DNA from 2 places in the Wansuia hejianensis genome. Region 1 is predicted to be linked to the other one. Evidence: riboswitches for the same ligand, from Rfam matches in the RefSeq annotation. Region 1 holds a riboswitch; the other holds the start of a gene.
The links. Region 1 has a riboswitch for ZMP and ZTP ahead of H9Q79_RS16685 (IMP cyclohydrolase). Riboswitches for the same ligand answer to the same signal wherever they lie in the genome.
Positions count from the first base shown of each region.

Region 2: it holds a riboswitch for ZMP and ZTP, as region 1 does, so the genes downstream of both, H9Q79_RS15250 (formate--tetrahydrofolate ligase) here and H9Q79_RS16685 (IMP cyclohydrolase) in region 1, are expected to answer to the same signal.

Region 1 covers NZ_CP060635.1:3,640,167-3,643,276, reverse strand. Annotated here, with positions in the region: gene H9Q79_RS16690 (phosphoribosylaminoimidazolecarboxamide formyltransferase) at 1-987, opposite strand, end outside; gene H9Q79_RS16685 (IMP cyclohydrolase) at 1,000-1,713, opposite strand; ZMP/ZTP riboswitch at 1,774-1,852, opposite strand; gene H9Q79_RS16680 (Gfo/Idh/MocA family protein) at 2,027-3,004, shown strand; gene H9Q79_RS16675 (SDR family NAD(P)-dependent oxidoreductase) at 3,040-3,110, shown strand, end outside.
Region 2 covers NZ_CP060635.1:3,327,279-3,330,388, forward strand. Annotated here, with positions in the region: gene H9Q79_RS15250 (formate--tetrahydrofolate ligase) at 1-1,337, opposite strand, end outside; ZMP/ZTP riboswitch at 1,473-1,557, opposite strand; gene H9Q79_RS15255 (BMP family lipoprotein) at 1,766-2,854, shown strand; gene H9Q79_RS15260 (C40 family peptidase) at 3,073-3,110, shown strand, end outside.

The DNA of each region.
Region 1 (3,110 bases):
ATCCAGCCAGGCACGTTTTTCCTCTCTCGTGAAAACCTCTGGCTTCTCCTTGAAGATCTTCTGCCATGCGCCGTCAGCCAGAACATCCATGTACTCCTCGCCGATATAAACATCAATCGCGTTATCCCTGTCCGCACGGCGGATGCCGTCTACGAAGGGCAGGTTCAGCACCTTCGGGCACTGGCGCAGCCACCAGTTGTCGGCCTTCTGCCCGGCAAGGCGGGTACAGTGAACCCTTGACTGCTGTCCGGCGCCAACGCCGATCGCCTGTCCATCTTTGACAAAGCAGACAGAATTAGACTGAGTATATTTCAGGGTAATCAGGGAGATCTTCAGATCTCTCAGCGCTTCCGCAGGAATGTCTTTCTTCTCTGTCACTACATTGGACAGGAACGCATCATCAATCACCAGTTCCTGCCTGCCCTGCTCAAAGGTAACGCCAAACACTTCTTTGTGTTCCAGAGGCGCGGGCACATAATTCTCATCGATCTGGATTACACAATAATTGCCGTTTTTCTTGCTTTTGAGAATCTCTAATGCTTCATCGGTATATCCAGGCGCGATCACTCCGTCCGAAACCTCTCTTTTAATCAGAGAAGCCGTGTCTTTATCACATATATCTGACAGAGAAACAAAATCACCAAAGGAAGACATCCTGTCAGCGCCTCTTGCTCTCGCATAGGCACATGCCAGCGGTGAAAGCTCGCCCATATCATCCACCCAGTAAATCTTCTTCAGAACATCGCTCATGGGAAGGCCTACGGCGGCTCCTGCAGGAGACACATGCTTAAAGGAGGTCGCCGCCGGAAGTCCTGTGGCTTTCTCCAATTCACGCACCAGCTGCCAGCCGTTGAACGCATCCAGAAAATTGATATATCCGGGCCGTCCGGAGAGCACCTGAATGGGCAAGTCGCCGCCGTCCGCCACATAGATCCGGGACGGCTTCTGGTTGGGGTTACATCCATATTTTAATTCCAGTTCCTTCATGAAAATTCCTCCTCAGCAATTTTTATTAACAATTTTAGTCTCATATTTACCGGTTGCAATATCGATATAGCGGACGAATAGGGATACTTTGTTGTCCTCATTCAGGCTGTCCCACAGCATATCTGTAAAAGCGCCGATCTCATCAGGAATGGCCACCAGCTTCGGCTCGCCCTCAAAGCTCGGCAGCGGGTTACCGTCATGCATATAGGTATGGATAAAATGCCCTTCCCCGGCCACACACTCATTATATGCAAAAGTAAAGCGGTTGCACTGTGCCGGATTACCGTTGTTGCTCTTCAGAATCGAAAGGGCATAGCTGAAGGTTCCGTTCTCCACATGCAAAATGCCGGAAATCCTCGGCGTATAATTGGGAGCGTCAGGCTCAAATTCACGGATGCGCAGAGACTGTTCAAAGGTCAGCTGTTTGTCCATTCCCTCATAAATCGTATCCGTCTGATCCCCATTCGTCACAATTGTCTTATTGCCCAAAACGCGCACCGGCGCATAAATGATCAGGCTCGGGTCTGTCAGCTTCGAGGGGTCAAATGCCTGCGTGCGGATGCCCTCGCCATCTTCCACAAACACACGGTTTCTGCTGTTTTCACTTCTGCCCATGATAAAATAAGCAGTTACGGCTGATTTCCCATCCCCGGACCGTCCGATCACGATACCTCTTCCGGGATAAGAATTACTCTTCAGATCCTGTTCCAGTGATAACATTTCCATGAACTCTTCTCCTTTTCTCACTTGTTAACGGGTTTAAAAAAAGACCATACACACTCCAAGCAGATATGCCCAGACGGTCGGCCTCAAATCATTATACTTCCTGTGGTCAATTCCACTTCCGTCAGTCGTATAATTCAATTTTACCTTAACATCTTCCTCCAAAAATGTCAACAAGATTTTCCTTTTATCTCATCGTCCTATCCGGACAAAAGCCGCCGATTTATGTCTGAAAAGCATATTGACTTCATCTTTGTATCCTGTATAGTGAGAGTAGGATATTATTCCGGAAAATATAAGAAAACGAGGTGTCACTATGTCCAATCAATTTCCACTCGGAGACAAAGAACTGAAAATCGGTATCCTCGGCATGTCTGAGGGCAACGCGCATCCCTTCTCCTGGAGCGCCATGTACAACAATTACAACAAAGAAGAAATGGACAAATGGACGAGGGAGCTGTATCCCACAATTCCTGCATATCTGGGCAAGCAGCCGTCTGAGACTCTGGCGATCCCGGGCGCTCACATCACTCACATCTGCTTTACAGGCTATGCCGACAGGAAGATGGCTGAGAACTGCGCGCGCGCTTCACTCATTCCCAATGTGGTGGATAAGCCGGAAGACATGATCGGCGAAGTCGATGCCGTTATCTGTGCCACCGATATCGGCGCTGAGCACATCGAGCGCTGCCGTCCTTTCCTGGAAGCAGGGCTGCCCATGTTCATCGATAAACCTCTGGTTGATAATGAAGAAGATCTGAAGACATTTGTAAAATGGCGTGATGAGGGAGCACATTTCATATCTTCCTCCTCCATGCGCTACAGCAAGGCTATGGAGCCCTTCTATGAGAACCACTACGAGTTCGGCAAGCTCCGCTACATCTGCAGCCCCATGGCCAAAAAATGGGAAACCTACGGAATTCACGCGGTTGAAGGCATGTTTAACCTGCTGGGACGGGGATTCGATTCCGTGCAGAACACCGGAACCTATGAGAGCACCATGGTCCATCTCCACCACGAGAGTGGCTGTTATGTGGACATTCCCATGGGAATCGGTATGGCCGGACTTGGAATCATGATTCTGGGTGAAGGCGGCTCCACCTTGGTCAAGGATGGCGACTCCTATTACGCATTCAAGAAACAGATGGACAACTTTGTGCACTATCTGCGCACCGGGGAAGAACCTTGCCCGTTCGAGGATACAATCGAGATGATGAAGATTATCATCGCCGGAATCCGCAGCCGTGAAGAAGGCGGAAGAAAAGTAATGCTTTCTGAAATCAAAGAACGGTAAACCTCAGACCCCGGACGAAAATCAGGAGATAAATTATGAATATTCTTGACAAATTTTCACTGGCCGGTAAGCACGCTCTTGTGACTTATCCGGAATATACTTACGG
Region 2 (3,110 bases), 310 kb from region 1:
AGTCCATAGGAGAAGCTGAAGCCGGAATTGTCCTCGTCACACAGGCGCACGACTTCTTCCGCCAGCTTCACGCCGCCTTCGCTTCCCTTGGCCCATACCTCCGACAGCGCTACGTTCACGCCCAGCTCCCGGCACTTGCTCTCCACCAGGTCCAGCTCTGCCTTCGTATCCGTCGGAAATGCATTGACCGCCACCACGCAGGGCAGATGGTACACGTTCCGGATGTTGCTCACGTGCTTCAGCAGGTTCGGGAGGCCCTTCTCCAGCGCTTCCAGGTTCTCATTGTTCAGGTCTGCCTTTGCCACGCCTCCGTTGTATTTCAGCGCGCGGACAGTTGCCACGATCACCACCGCATTGGGCTTCAGGCCCGCCATCCGGCACTTGATGTCCAGGAACTTCTCCGCGCCCAGATCCGCGCCGAAGCCGGCCTCTGTGATGCAGTAATCCCCCAGCTTCATCGCCATCCTGGTCGCCGTGACAGAATTGCAGCCGTGGGCGATGTTGGCGAAGGGGCCGCCGTGCACCACTGCCGGAACATGCTCCAGGGTCTGCACCAGGTTCGGCTTCAGGGCGTCCTTCAGAAGGGCGCACATCGCTCCTTCCGCATGCAGGTCTCCTGCCGTAACCGGCTGCTGCTCGGAGGGCTTGCCGTAGGTGTAACCGATCACCAGACGCGCCAGCCTCGCCTTCAGGTCCGTGATGTCGTTGGCCAGGCAGAGTACCGCCATGATCTCAGACGCAACGGTGATATCATAGCCGTCTTCCCTGGGAGTCCCGTTGGTGCGGCCGCCCAGCCCGTCAATCACATTCCGGAGCTGGCGGTCGTTCATGTCCACGCATCTTCTCCAGGTGATCTTCCGGGGATCGATGTTCAGCTCGTTGCCCTGGAAGATATGGTTGTCGATCATGGCCGCCAGCAGGTTGTTGGCAGCACCGATGGCGTGGAAATCACCGGTAAAATGCAGGTTGATGTCCTCCATGGGGACTACCTGGGCATAGCCGCCGCCGGCAGCGCCGCCCTTTACGCCAAAGACCGGTCCGAGGGAGGGCTCTCTGAGAGCCACCACCACATGTTTCCCGATCCGCTGAAGGGCGTCTGCCAGGCCGACCGTTGTAGTGGTCTTGCCCTCGCCTGCGGGCGTGGGGTTGATGGCGGTGACGAGAACCAGCTTGCCGTCCGGAGCGTCTGATTCTTTTAATAAGTTGTAATCAATTTTTGCTTTGTACCTTCCGTACTGTTCCAGGTATTTCTCATCGATACCTGCCTTTTCCGCGATCTTGACGATCGGCTCCATCGTGCATTCCTGCGCGATTTCAATGTCTGATTTGTAAGTCATAATTTCAATCTCCTTTCTGCTGTCCACAGCAGGGGCCGGGGTTCCAGGCGCTTCTGCCTACGTCTGTTTGCTGGTTGCAGTGAGCGGAAAAACACGACAACAGTTATACAAAAAGGGCAGCATTTGTGCTAATACAAATGCTGCCCAGACGGTCGGCTAAACGCGGGTTCTGATTCCCTGTGGTTCTCATCCACATATCCGTCAGTACACAGAACACCCTATTTAATTGATGAATTAAGTATAGCACCAGATAATAAAAAATGCAATCAGATTTTTATAAAAAAGAGAGTTTGCGGGCGGCGGACAAGAATTTAAAAAAATAACGGAAGAAGGCTTTTCAGAATCAGAATAAGCCGCTATACTGTTAAGTGATGGCAGTGGGGAGAATAACGGGCGGCAGTCAGCGGTTGCCCATCAAAGGAAAATAGATGATGAATTATAGAATAGGAAGAAACACGAAATGCCTGATTGCAGCTGCCTGTGTTCTGAGCCTGGTGTTGGGAGGCTGTGGCGGCGGTCAGGAGGAATGGAAGATTGCGGTGATTACAGATGGCGCCGGCGTTGAAGAGACAGGAATCTATCAGGCAGTCTGGCAGGGGGTGGAGCAGTTTGCTGGAGAATCCTCAGACTCCGCAGAAGCTTACGTCCCGGGTGGAAAGGATCTGGCGTCTTATGAGAAGACCATGGCGGATGCAGTTACTGACGGAGCTAATGTAATTGTGTGTACGGGTGAGGCTTTTGAACATGCTGTTTATGACATGCAGCGGATGGAAAGGGACGTGCGCTTTATACTGCTGAACGGGACTCCAAGAGAAGAAGACGGGCCTGAGAAAATAAGAGGGAACACCTCCAGCGTGATGCTGGCTAAAGAGCAGGCAGGCTTTCTGGCCGGTTATGCGGCGGTAAAGGAAGGATACGTAAGCCTAGGCTTTCTGGGAGGCGTGAAGAGTGAAGAAAATATCAGATATGGGTCTGGATATCTCCAGGGGATTGACCAGGCAGCGGAAGAGATGGGGCTCTCCCCAGAGCAGGTAACGGTACGTTTTCGTTTTTTGGATGGCAATTCCATCAGCCCTTCTCTGATGCAGACTGTGAAAGAGTGGTATCAGCAGGGCTGCCAGGTGGTTTACGCCTGTGACAGCGGACCGGAGCTGCTGGCCCGGGAGAGCGCAGAAGCATATGGCGGCAAGGTGATTGATACCAGAATGGATGAAAGCCCTCAGTCCGCCAGTGTTTTAACGTCTGCAGGAATGGATTACCGGCAGGCGGCCTACCATTCGCTGAAGCTGCTGGAAGAGGGAAAGCTTCCGGGCGGTGAGAAGACAGTCCTGGACGCTTCCTATGGCGGCGTAGGGCTTAGGATAGCCGGTTCCGGTTTTTCGGCGTTTACTAAGGAACAGTATAACACGGTAATACAGAAGCTGGCCAGCGGTGAAATTAAGGTATCAAAACAGGATGTAACGCAAAATCTTAACAAATTTGAAATAAATCACAGTACAGTCAATATAGAAAGTTAGCAAGCTGAGGAAAGAGAAGAAAATCAGATGTTGTCGAATGCTGTTTTTCCTTGTAGAATGGGCAGGTTTTAGGGTTCATGATTTGTTTACAATTAAATAACAATTAACACTTGCATCAAAGTGCGAATTATGTTAATATGTAGAAAGATTGAAAAAAGTATTTCATAATTATTACAGATGATAGCATAAATGAGACAAATGATTTAGGAGAATGATTCATGAAGAAGAAGAAAGTTCTTGTACTGGGATTGGCCAT